4 regions of the Psychrobacillus sp. FJAT-21963 genome follow, and region 1 is predicted to be linked to each of the others. Evidence: riboswitches for the same ligand, from Rfam matches in the RefSeq annotation. Region 1 holds a riboswitch; each other region holds the start of a gene.
The links. Region 1 has a riboswitch for S-adenosylmethionine ahead of AN959_RS12285 (acyl-CoA dehydrogenase family protein). Riboswitches for the same ligand answer to the same signal wherever they lie in the genome.
Positions count from the first base shown of each region.

Region 2: it holds a riboswitch for S-adenosylmethionine, as region 1 does, so the genes downstream of both, AN959_RS10515 (bifunctional homocysteine S-methyltransferase/methylenetetrahydrofolate reductase) here and AN959_RS12285 (acyl-CoA dehydrogenase family protein) in region 1, are expected to answer to the same signal.
Region 3: it holds a riboswitch for S-adenosylmethionine, as region 1 does, so the genes downstream of both, AN959_RS17790 (methionine ABC transporter ATP-binding protein) here and AN959_RS12285 (acyl-CoA dehydrogenase family protein) in region 1, are expected to answer to the same signal.
Region 4: it holds a riboswitch for S-adenosylmethionine, as region 1 does, so the genes downstream of both, AN959_RS21545 (hypothetical protein) here and AN959_RS12285 (acyl-CoA dehydrogenase family protein) in region 1, are expected to answer to the same signal.

Region 1 covers NZ_LJIY01000004.1:299,460-302,723, forward strand. Annotated here, with positions in the region: gene AN959_RS12280 (catalase) at 1-1,276, opposite strand, end outside; SAM riboswitch class I at 1,458-1,559, shown strand; gene AN959_RS12285 (acyl-CoA dehydrogenase family protein) at 1,669-2,835, shown strand; gene AN959_RS12290 (transporter substrate-binding domain-containing protein) at 2,858-3,264, shown strand, end outside.
Region 2 covers NZ_LJIY01000003.1:178,236-181,499, forward strand. Annotated here, with positions in the region: gene AN959_RS10505 (protoporphyrinogen oxidase) at 1-11, shown strand, start outside; gene AN959_RS10510 (nuclease-related domain-containing protein) at 145-1,098, shown strand; SAM riboswitch class I at 1,338-1,442, shown strand; gene AN959_RS10515 (bifunctional homocysteine S-methyltransferase/methylenetetrahydrofolate reductase) at 1,518-3,264, shown strand, end outside.
Region 3 covers NZ_LJIY01000009.1:243,338-246,601, forward strand. Annotated here, with positions in the region: gene gcvH (glycine cleavage system protein GcvH) at 1-343, shown strand, start outside; gene AN959_RS17780 (toprim domain-containing protein) at 421-771, shown strand; gene AN959_RS17785 (thioredoxin family protein) at 782-1,102, shown strand; SAM riboswitch class I at 1,140-1,249, shown strand; gene AN959_RS17790 (methionine ABC transporter ATP-binding protein) at 1,355-2,380, shown strand; gene AN959_RS17795 (methionine ABC transporter permease) at 2,373-3,041, shown strand; gene AN959_RS17800 (MetQ/NlpA family ABC transporter substrate-binding protein) at 3,106-3,264, shown strand, end outside.
Region 4 covers NZ_LJIY01000005.1:82,642-85,905, forward strand. Annotated here, with positions in the region: gene AN959_RS12830 (M55 family metallopeptidase) at 1-740, opposite strand, end outside; gene AN959_RS21545 (hypothetical protein) at 1,215-1,526, opposite strand; SAM riboswitch class I at 1,904-2,005, opposite strand; gene corA (magnesium/cobalt transporter CorA) at 2,197-3,159, shown strand; gene AN959_RS12845 (hypothetical protein) at 3,193-3,264, opposite strand, start outside.

The DNA of each region.
Region 1 (3,264 bases):
ATCCACCATCCGCTTCACTTACAGGAGCTGGAGTATTTCCTGCTAACGAGTTCTTATGATAGCTTACTCTTCCTACATTAATTGTTTGTCTACCATATCCATCTCGTTGGTTATTATGGAATGGGCAGACTGGACGGTTAATCGGTAGCTCATGAAAGTTAGGGCCACCAAGTCTTATCAATTGTGTATCCGTATATGAGAACAACCGCCCCTGTAGAAGTGGATCGTTTGTAAAGTCGATCCCCGGAACTACATTACCAGGATGGAAGGCAACTTGCTCCGTCTCTGCAAATACATTATCTACATTGCGATTCAACGTCATTTTACCAATAATTTTTACTGGTACTTCTTCCTCTGGCCATATCTTTGTCGGATCTAGAATATCAAAATCAAAATTAAATTCGTCTTCCTCCGCAATTAACTGTACGCCAAATTCGTACTCTGGATAGTTTCCATTTTCAATTGACTCATATAAATCACGACGATGGAAGTCAGGATCTTTCCCATTTATCTTTTGCGCTTCGTCCCATACGACTGAATGTACACCTAGTACTGGCTTCCAGTGGAATTTTACAAAATGGGACTTTCCTTCTTCATTTACAAATCGGAATGTATTTACGCCAAACCCTTCCATCATTCGGAAACTGCGAGGAATGGCTCTATCCGACATCGCCCACATAATCATATGAGCTGACTCTTGATTGTTTGCGATGAAGTCCCAAAAAGTATCATGTGCAGTTGCAGCTTGTGGAATCTCGTTATGCGGTTCTGGTTTTAACGCATGTATTAAATCAGGAAACTTAATGGCATCTTGGATAAAAAATACAGGAATATTGTTTCCTACTAAATCGTAATTTCCCTCTTCTGTATAAAACTTAGTAGCAAAACCACGTGCATCACGAGCAAGCTCACCCGATCCACGAGATCCAGCTACGGTCGAAAACCTTACAAAAACCGGTGTTTTCTCACCAGGTGTTTGCAAGAATTTCGCTTTTGTATAAGGTTGTAAGGATTCATATAATTCAAATACTCCATGTGCAGCATAGCCACGAGCATGAACTATTCGCTCTGGAATCCGTTCATGATCAAAATGGGTCATTTTTTCACGAAAATGAAAATCCTCTAAGAGAGTAGGACCACGTTCGCCTGCTTTTAAAGAAAATTCATCCTCTGAAACTTTTAATCCATGGTTCGTAGTAAGAGACTTATCTTTATCATCTACACGAAACTGTTCTAATTGTTCATTTTTACTGTTCTCATTTACTTTTTTATCCAAGCTTATTCCTCCTCTATTAAATTCATCACATACATACAGTTCCCCATAAAATGATGAAGAAACATCTTTTGTTTAAGTTGAATAAAATATTCACAAAATATATTAATTCCTATCTGTTTTGTATAATTTAGCATTGACTTCACTCAATTAACGTAGTAAACTCATTTCAACAACTCCATATTACTTATCAAGAGAAGCAGAGGGACTGGCCCTATGATGCTTCAGCAACCGCTAATTATGGCATGGTGCTACATCCAGCAAGAAACGTCTTGAGAGATAAGTGTACATAATATACATGAAACTCTTTTCGTTTTGAAAAGAGATTTTTTTTCATTTAATTCATACTTTAACAATAAGAATAGTACGTTACTTATTAAAGGAGACGAACACTGTTGAGTAATATATTTATCAAAACTGAAAAACAAAAAAAATGGCTTGATCAATTGCATCAATTTGAGGAGAAATTTAAAAGTAAGTCCGCAGAAATTGATGAACTTTCCATTTTCCCTTTAGAAAATGTAAAGGACTTAGTGGGGATTGGTTATGCAAGCCTTACATTACCTTTAGAGTTAGGCGGAGAAGGATTCTCTGTTTATGACATGGTTCTTTTGCAAGAAACACTTGCAAGCTATGATGCTAACACTGCCTTGTCTATGGGTTGGAGTTTAGGGGTTGTCGGTGAGTTGTACGAGAAAAGCCTTTGGAAAAAGGATAAATTAGACTTTTTTGCAAATGAGGTTATTAACGGTGCACTAATAAATCGTTCTGCAAGTGAGACGCAAACAGGCAGCCCCACCCGTGGAGGACGCCCAGGTACAACAGCTGTAAAAAATGGAGACACGTGGGTAATAAATGGTCGAAAAATTTTCACAACGGCTTCTCCAGTGCTTTCCTATTTTTTAACTTCTGCTTGGATTGAAGAAAAAGAAAGAGTTGGCTTCTTCCTTATCAATAGAAATTTAGATGGGGTATCCATCGAAGAAACATGGGATGTCGTATCGATGCGTGGAACGAGCAGCAACGATTTACTATTAAATAATGTAGTTGTCCATGAATCTGATCTAGTTGAACTTCCAGAGTTTGCGAGCGGTGGGAAAATAAATGGCTGGTTACTCCATATTCCAGCTACTTATCTTGGAGTTGCACAAGCTGCTCGCGATTACGCAGTTCACTTTGCTAATACGCATTCTCCAAATAGTTTGAATGGTCCTATTGCACAGTTACCAAATGTTCAACAGCTCATAGGGGAAATAGATTTAGAGCTTACGAAAGCACGATTTGTCATTTATGGAGCAGCTTCTTCCTATGACAACGAAGCTACAAGACATTTACTGACAAATGAAGTAAGTGTTGCAAAGCATATTGTGACAAACTCTGCTATAACAATCGTTGATAAAGCGATGCGGTTAGTTGGAGCGAAAAGTCTGCAAAGAACCAATCCATTACAACGCTACTATCGTGATGTTCGAGCCGGACTACATAACCCTCCGATGGATGATATGACGATTAAAAAACTAGCACTAACTGCATTGGAAGAAGAAAAAATCAAAAATAATTAGTTAAATAAGGGGAATGGTGAAAATGAAATTTAAAAAGTATTTAAAATTAGCAGCAGTCGGATTGGCATCCGTAACGATTTTATCAGCATGTGGATCAAATGATGATACAAGCGCAAGTACCAGTACTGAAAGTAACGGAGATGTACGTAAAGTAAAAGTAGCATACGACCAAGCTTCTAAACCAATTTCATGGCAAGACGAAAAAGGAAATGCGACAGGTTATGATGTAGAAGTGATGAAGTTAGTAGATGAGCTTCTACCTGAATATGAATTTGAATACGTGGGAACAACAAGCGATGATTTATTGATTGGAGTGGAACAAGGGAAATACCAAGTAGGTGTTAAAAATGCATTTTGGACGGAAGAACGTACTGCAAAATTTATCTTCCCTCAAGAATTCCTTGGTTTAAGTAGTACAGGTCTAGTCCT
Region 2 (3,264 bases), on a different contig from region 1:
CGAGAATTTAATTTAAGGAGTAATTCCCGGACCAAAATTTAATTTTGGTCCTTTTTTTATTGTAGGAATGAAATTGATGGTGTTTTAGAGTAATTTACAAATTTTGTATATATGATACGATGCGATTGGGGGTGTTTAAATTAAATGATTGTAAAAACTCGAGCGCATGAATTTAGCTATATTGCTTTGAAGTCATTAGATAGACGTTTACCGAAAATACACGACATGAAAGAGTTGATTCACTCTAAAATGCACATGGCGAAGGCTGGAATATACGGGGAAGAAAGAATGGATGGGGTTTTTCAGAAGTATTCTTTTCCGTTCCAATACTTGGTGTTTCAAGATGTGAGCTTGGAATCGTACGGCAAGTTTCAAATAGATACGGTATTTTTGACGCAGTACTTTGCGGTGGTATTAGAGAGTAAAAATATAAGTGGAAGTTTGCGGTTTAAGCAAAATCCTTCCCAGCTTGAGCGAGAGAATGAAGAGGGTAAAGTCGATGTATTTGAGAGTCCAGAAGTACAGATTGAACGGAATATTTATTTACTGGAAGATTGGTTAAGATTGCAAGGTGTGAGTATTCCTGTTCATGGTGTCATCGTGTTGACGAATTCAAGGGTGAAGGTGGTAGAGCCATCTATCAATTATCCAACGATACTTTATTCGACGATTCCCGTATTTTTGCGGAATATGACTCGAGAGAAAGTATGCCTGAAAGTGCCAGCAATGCATGAATTAGCAAAGAAAATGGTTGCTTGTCATCAAGTGTACTTTCCATTTCCACTGTGCAGTCGATGGAGCATTAATCCAAATGATTTGCTGACCGGGGTCTATTGTGAAAAGTGTGAGACGCATGGGATGACGAAAAAGAAAAACGGCTGGAACTGTTTAAGGTGTGGTCACGTAGATCGCTTGGCGCATGAAAAGGCGATGCGTGATTGGTTTATGCTAATCGGGGATAGTATTAATAATCGGCAATGTAGATATTTTCTTAAATTGGATTCTTATCAGGCCGCATCTCGCATATTAAATTCTATGGGGCTATCGAGAGAGGGTCCATCTAAACGTAACACAATTTATAAGTGGAATTGGTCTTAAATTGATGAATCGGATGATAAAGAGTGAAAATCGGATAATAAGTCGAGATAATCGGATAATAACAAGTGAAAATCGGATAATAAGTCGAGATAATCGGATAATAACACATGATAATCGGATAATAACCGCCAAATATCGGATAATAAAAACAATCTTAAGATGCAAGAAAATTCAATCTACGTCTTGACGCTTTAGTTGAATAAAGGTACGATAAGTCTAATAAAAAATTGAATATTGAATTCTTATCAAGAGAAGCTGAGGGACTGGCCCTGTGAAGCTTCAGCAACCAGCCGTTTGGTCAGGTGCTAATTCCAGCAGATGCTTATGTGTCTGATAGATGAGAAGGGACGAATTTTACATACTCGTAAAGCCTTCTTTTCATGGAAGGCTTTTTTTTATTTTAGAGAGGATGAATGTGAATGGGTTTATTAGAGAAGCTGCAAACGAATGTTTTGACTGCTGACGGAGCGATGGGGACGCTGCTTTATTCATATGGAATTGATTATTGTAACGAAGAATTAAACATCCAGAAGCCTGAGATTATTGAGAAAATTCACCAGGACTATATAGTTGCAGGCGCGGATATCATTCAGACGAATACGTATGGTGCAAATGCGATTAAACTGGCGCGGTACGGACTAGAAAATCAAATGAAAGAAATCAATGAAGCGGCGATCCAAATCGCAAAAAGAGCAGCTGCCCCTGGTGGTCAATTTGTGCTTGGTACGATTGGTGGTATACGCGGTATTCGGAAGAGTGATGCGACTATTGATGAAATTATCGCAACGGTTAATCAACAAGCTACCCAACTACTATCAGGAAATCCAGATGGATTATTACTAGAAACGTACTATGATTTTGAAGAGCTTTCCGCAACGGTTACGCATCTAAGAAAGCTGACAGATACACCGATCATTGCACAAGTATCGATGCATGAGCCAGGTATCTTGCAAAACGGTTTATCGCTAAATGATGCATTACATCAACTAGAGGCATTAGGAGCAAGTATTGTAGGAGTCAATTGTCGACTTGGTCCTCATCATACAATTCAAGCGTTCGAAGGGGTGACTCTAACAGAAAAAGCATTTCTATCAGCTTATCCAAATGCAAGTTTACTTGATGTAGAGGATGGCCGTATTGTTTACGAATCTGAGGCAGATTATTTTGGAAAAGCAGCGTTATACCTTCGCGAAGCAGGAGTTCGTTTAATAGGCGGTTGCTGTGGGACAACACCAAAACATATTGAAGCCGTGAAAAAAAGAATTGGAACTCTACCACCAATTACAAATAAAATCGTAACGCCTAGAAAGCCAATAATCATTCAGGAAGCAGAACCAACTGTCAATCAACCACTACATGAAAAAGCAAAAACCGAAAGAACAATCATCGTGGAACTAGATACGCCACGCCATTTAGACACTACTACTTTTATGGAAGGTGCAGAGAAGCTGAATGCAGCTGGAATTGATGCAGTAACGATGGCAGATAACTCACTTGCATCTCCTCGTATTAGCAATATGGCTATGGGCTCGATGTTAAAATTGCAAAATAATATTCGTCCTCTAGCTCATATTACATGTCGTGACCGCAATTTGATTGGCTTACAATCACATTTAATGGGTCTGGATGCACTTGGAATTCATGATATATTGGCTGTTACAGGTGATCCTACCAAAATAGGAGATTTTCCTGGAGCAACCAGTGTATATGACGTATCAAGTTTAGAGTTACTCCAATTAATAAAACAGCTAAATGAAGGTGTTTCATTCTCAGGAAAATCACTTCGAAAAAAAGCCAACTTCTCTGTGGCAGCTGCCTTTAATCCCAACGTTCGCGTACTGGATCGTGCTGTTAAAAGACTAGAGAAGAAAATAGAGTGTGGAGCTGATTATTTCATTACCCAGCCCGTTTATTCGAAAGAAAAAATGGAGGAAATCTATGAAGCGACGAAACACTTGTCCTCTCCTATTTTCCTTGGGATTATGCCACTTACAAATAGTCGTAATTCTGAGTTCCTGCACAATGAAGTACCAGGTATTAAATTATCAGATGAAGTGTTAGAACGCATGCGTGCTTGTGGAGAAGATAAAGAGCGTTCTACTGAGGAAGGTATACAGATTGCAAAAGAGCTTATTGACACTGCAGCGGAGTTATTTAATGGTATTT
Region 3 (3,264 bases), on a different contig from region 1:
TGAATGGGTAAAAACAGAAGACGGTAAAGTACGTATTGGAATTACACATTTTGCACAATCAGAACTTGGGGATATCGTGTTTGTCGAGCTTCCACAAGTAGGAGACGATATTAAAGCTGGAGATCCTTTCGGAAGTGTAGAATCAGTTAAAACTGTTTCTGAACTGTATGCTCCGATCAGCGGTAAAGTAGTAGAAGTAAACGCTGATTTAGAAGACAGCCCTGAATATGTAAACGAATCTCCGTATGAAAATGCATGGATGATCGTAGTTGAGCCTTCTGACGTAGCAGAAGTGGATGCACTATTATCTGCAGAACAATACGAAGAGTTAATTCAAGAATAATGGATTTAAAAAGGCGCCGGTTATTTACTGGCGCTTTTTCATATACTAGTATATATAATGTGCTGGGAGAGAAGCTGATGGCTAAGGTATTTAGTGAAAAAGTAATTCTTGTTGAAGGTAGATCAGATAAACTGAAACTTTTAACCATTCTTGCTGAAGCAACTGAAATTGTTTGTACGAATGGCACTATTTCTAATGTTAAATTAGAAGAAATCTTAAGTCCTTTAGAAGAATTGCCCATATATGCTTTTTTAGACTCCGATAAATCAGGAGAACAAATACGATCGGTAGTTAGAAAGGTATATCCAGAAGCAATTCATCTATATACGAATCCTGTATATGGTGAAGTTGCAAATACCCCGCTTGATGTTTTGGCTTCTATCTTACAACGTGCTAAGATTAAGGTGAAAAAAGAATTTTTAACATAGGATGATGTTTGTGAATGAATGGTCTCGAGAGGAATGGGAGCAAGCTAAAAATGCTCCTAGTCTTTCTCTTTTATATATTTACACCCCAATGTGTGGGACATGCCAAGTTGCCTCTAAAATGATGAAGGTACTTAAAGAAATTGTACAGTTTCCAGTTGGACAGGCAAATATAAATTATATGAAAGATTTAGCGATGGATTATGAAATTGAAAGTGTGCCATGTCTTTTAATTGCAAAAGAAGGAATTGTTTATAAAAAGGTTTATGCTTTCCAATCAATTCCTTATCTTTTAGATGTTATAAAAAGTGTTGACGACACCGAATTATCATGATAGAATTCGATTTATTGATAACAATTGAATAGTGTCGCTCTTATTAAGAGAGGTGGAGGGAAGTGCCCGATGAAACCCAGCAACCGTCATGTAAATGAAATGGTGCCAAATCACTCAAAGCGTAAAAAATGCTTTGGAAAATGAGAGAATGGATGACTGTTATTTTGAATGATAACATACACCCCTTCTGCTCTTTTGCAGAAGGGGTTTTTTGATAGTAATAGTACTATCTATACAGGAGGGAAGATTTACGTGATTAGCTTGAAAGATATTTCAAAAAAGTTTAGTACGAAGCAAGGTACCATTGTAGCTGTTGACAATGTAAATCTTACAATTAAGCAAGGTGAGATTTTTGGAATTATTGGATATAGTGGTGCAGGAAAAAGTACTTTAATCAGATTGTTGAATGGATTAGAAAAGCCGACTTCAGGACAAATTGTTGTAAATGATAAAGAAATTACATCAATTTCAGAAGGTAAGCTTCGACAAGTAAGACATAAAGTAAGCATGATTTTTCAGCATTTCAATCTTTTGTGGTCAAGAACTGTTGCAGAAAACATAGCTTTTCCTTTGGAAATCGCAGGAGTACCTAAAGAACAAAGAGCTACTCGTGTAAAAGAATTGATTGAGTTAGTAGGTTTAGAAGGCCGAGGAGATTATTATCCTTCTCAATTATCCGGTGGCCAAAAGCAACGGGTAGGAATTGCTCGAGCATTAGCAAACCGCCCAGAAGTGTTGCTTTGTGATGAAGCTACATCTGCACTTGACCCAGAAACAACGGATTCCATATTAGATTTACTGATTAGTATTAACGAAAGATTAGGTTTGACCATTGTACTAATTACGCATGAAATGCAGGTTATTCAAAAGATTTGTAATCGAGTAGCAGTAATGGAGAACGGACATGTGGTAGAGGAAGGGGACGTGCTGGAAGTTTTCCAAAATCCCCAACAGCCCATAACAAAGAGATTTGTTACGCAAGTTTCTGAAAATAATCAATCTCAGCAGACGATTCAAAATTTACAAGAACTATATCCAAATGGCAAACTCATCAAGCTTGTTTTTGTTGGAGACCAAACGGAACAGCCAATTCTATCTAGACTCATTAAACAATTTGATTTGGAATTGAATATAGTTCAAGGAAATATTACACATACGAAAAGTGGAGCTTATGGAACATTGATTCTTCAGATTGACGGTGATGCATCGGCAATCGATAAAGCAATTCTATTTATTCACGAACAAAAAGTACACACAGAGGTGATCAACAATGATTAATACTTTATTTCCAAATGTTGATTGGCCAAAAATGTGGGAAGCGACAATGGAAACTCTTTATATGACTGCAGTTTCTACTTTATTAACATTTGTATTTGGTCTTGCACTAGGATTACTTTTGTTTTTAACAAGTCCGCATCAAGCATGGGCCAATAAACTAACAAATTGGTTGACGGGAGCATTTACTAATATCTTTCGATCGATACCATTTATTATTTTAATCATATTGCTTATTCCATTTACGAAATTACTTTTAGGTACTATTCGTGGACCAAATGCTGCGTTTCCAGCTCTTGTTATTGGAGCTGCTCCATTTTATGCACGAATGGTTTTAATTGGATTAAGAGAAATAGATAAAGGTGTGCTTGAAGCAGCTAAATCGATGGGGGCTAAAACTTCTACTATTATATGGAAGGTTTTATTACCAGAATCGATGCCAGCATTAGTCTCTGGTATTACAGTTACTTGTATATCACTAGTTGGATATACGGCAATGGCGGGAATTATTGGTGCAGGCGGCTTAGGTACGTTAGCATTCTTAGATGGGTTCCAACGCAGTAGAGAAGATGTAACGCTTGTTGCAACCATTTTAATACTCATTGTAGTATTTATTATTCAATGGATTGGCGACGCGATAACAACAAAGATAGACAAGAGATAACTGGTGTTAACGAGATAACTCGATCACATATAAAATTGGGGAATTAGAGAAGGAGAGAAATTAGATGAAAAAGTTTTTAGCAGGAGCATTATTATCCGTTAGTGCATTAACACTAGCTGCTTGTGGTGGAGAAGAAGAAGATAGTAAATTAGTAGTAGGAGCTTCAAACGTTCCTCATGCTGAGATATTAGAACAAGCTAAACCATTATTAGAAGAACAAGGT
Region 4 (3,264 bases), on a different contig from region 1:
ACTATTGTCGTTCCTTCTATAATTTCACAACCAGGCATAAGTGCCGCCCATTCCGCTTGACCATAATTAACAAATTCAATACGTAATGTTGGATTTTTAGGAGGGGTGAGCGGTTTGATTTGATCTCTATTACTAATCGCTACAGCTACCTTTTCTCTCAATAGTGCATGTGCTTTTTGTGGATGCAATGTCTTAACCGCTGATCTTGAGATAGACTCTTTCACTACTGCAGTGACAACTCCAGGAATCAGTGCCTCAGCTTCTTTACACGCACCATCATCGCCTGCAACCATAATAACTGGTACACCAAAGTGCCCTGCTACATAAGCATTTAATCCCAGTTCACCAATTTCTACATCGTTTATATACATATTTCTAACTCCGAATATCATTGAGTGACTCATTACTCCAGGTTGTCCTGCTCTCGAATGATAACCAGCAAATACTGCACCAAGGTAAGATTCATCTAATGCCTGCACCATCGAAAACGGCTTCACATCTCCCGTTATTAAAGAAGCTTCTGGATGCAACTCTTCTACTAAAATATTATTCATTTTAGAGTGACTATCATTAACTAAAATCTCTTTTACACCTACAGATAGAGCACCTTCTACAATTGCATTTGCCTCTTGTGTCATTATACGGCGAGCACGTTCATAATTATGCTTACCGGAGTCCACAAAAGTATGATCCGGCAAACCTGTGATTCCTTCCATATCAATTGAAAGAAAAAGCTTCATTTCCATCCCCCTTAATCATTTCACCCATCAAAATAAATATAACTTTATCAAAATATATAGAAAATTACAATATGTCTAAATATTTATAATGCCCTTTTTTTTGGTAAATACACGGATTCGGTGAGTAATGCGAACATTAACAAAAAATTTAAATCAAGGTAATAGATTAAGGATTTTACACACAAAAAAAGCAAATGCGCTTTTAAAAAAGGCATTTGCTCCTGCGCCGCTTCACTTGCTCGTCGCAGTTAAGATCGTTGCTCCTGCGTTGCGGTAGCTACTCGTCGCAGTTGAGATCGTTGCTCCTGCGCCGTTTCACTTGCTCGTCGCAGTTGAGATCGTTGCTCCTGCGTAGCATAGCTACTCGTCGCAGTTAAGTTCGTTGCTCCTGCGTTGCGGTAGCTACTCGTCGCAGTTAAGTTCGTTGCTCCTGCGCCGTTTCACTTGGTCGTCGCAGTTAAAACAATAATATCCTTAGTAACGAGGACCGAAGAAAGGACGTTGGAATGCTTGTTGGAATCCTCCTTGCGGATATGGGTATGCTTGTAGGGGTGGATTCACAACTACGTTTCGATTAGTCTCTGTAAAGTAATGCTGTGGAACATTTACAATATGCTCGCGATTCACATTAACGATTGGATGAATTACAGGTTGCATTCTCGGTATAAAGGAATCACGTACACGATATTGCGGTGGACATACAATTGGCTGCGCAGGTGGTTGTTGCCATGGGGATACTTGAGGTTGATGGCATGAATGACAAGGTCTATGATGATATTGGTTCACGATAAATTCACCTCCTTCTTGCACTTATATTAGTAAATGCAAAAGCAGGCTATAGAAACTAGACAAACACCTCAGTTAATTGCAAATAAAAATTAACCCGAATAACTAATCAACCCCTTTGCCAGTATATAGACAAGGGGGTTGATTAGTTCAAAACTCTGTGTGGTGTAAAATAAATACTTTCTTTCTCTATTGATCAAATGGGATCTTCAAAAAAGAAGTTTTATATTTAACTCGATGCACTTCTTACGAATGGGTAACTGAAGTGAACGAGGTGAAACCAAAGCCAAAACTCTTTCCATATAGCTCTTTAAATCAAATAAAACCTCTTCTTAGAAACAAGAAGAGGTTTACACGTCGTTAAAGTGATTATTCTCTTCTTATCTTCAAGCCTAAAAGCTTTTGGAATTAGCACAGTGCAAAAATGCCTGTTGCTGAGGTATCCTAGGGCCAAGTCCCTCCACCTCTCTTGATAAGAAAGTTGTTATATTTGATTAATACCCACTATACAGATAGAAATTATATATGTCAATACTATTTTTTATTTAATCAAACTTTTCCAGTCATTATAAATAATTTATAGGTTAAATATTATGAGGTGTGTTTTGATGGAAGTATGCGAATATGAGATAATGGCAACATGCATTCAATGTAAAAGTGAGGTTTTGATATGATTCAAACGATGGGCATTACAACCGATCACGAAATAATATGTGATTTTCCTCTCCATGATATTAAAAATAAAACGTTTGAATGGTATTGGATTGATATTGGAGAACCTTCTCAAGAAGAAGAGAATCTTCTTAGCTCTTTTTTCCATTTCCATCCGCTAGCAATAGAAGACTGTTTACTAAGACTTCAACGTCCAAAGTTAGACCATTATGATGGGTATGCTTTTTATGTTCTACATACCATTAATGAAGAAACGTTAGAAGCGGAAGAGCTAGATATTTTTGTTGGAAAGGATTATGTTGTCACCTTCCACTTTCCACCTATGCATGAATTGGCTCAAGCACGAGAACGCATTATTCGAAATTCAGAAGGCTGGGAACGTGGGGCGATGCATGCAACCTATCATATCGTCGATAAAGTAGTGGATGCTTATTTTCCAATCGTCTATAAAATTGAGGATTATTTGAATGAAGTAGAAGACAAGCTTTCTTCAGATATGAGACATTTATCTATAGATCAAGTTTTTGACTTACGTAGTGATTTGCTTAGATTACGTAGAACAGTGATACCTATGCGGGATTTATTGTACCGTATTATGAATTCCGAACGAATAAATTTACAACACTCTGAACGTGCATATTTTGGAGACATTTATGATCACTTGCTAAAGCTCACGGAAATGATTGAATCTAATCGAGAACTTACTGCAGATATTAGAGACAGTCATATGTCGATTAACTCTAGTCGAATGAATCGGATTATGATGATTTTAACGATCGTATCCACCGTTTTTATACCATTGACATTTATCGTAGGAGTATACGGAATGAATTTTGCGTATATGCCTGAGCTAGAGTGGAAATATGGTTATTTTGTCGTGATGGGATTGATCGTTGTTATTGCTCTTTCCATGCTTGCTTGGTTTAAATTTAAAGGCTGGTTTTCTCTATTTAAAAACTAAAAAAGAGCTGACATCTTAATGTCAGCTCCTTTTTTATTTTACGTTACCGGTCCAATAGTAAAATAATGCAGTAAAAGTGAGTTTTTGAGCATGGGTCAAGTCATG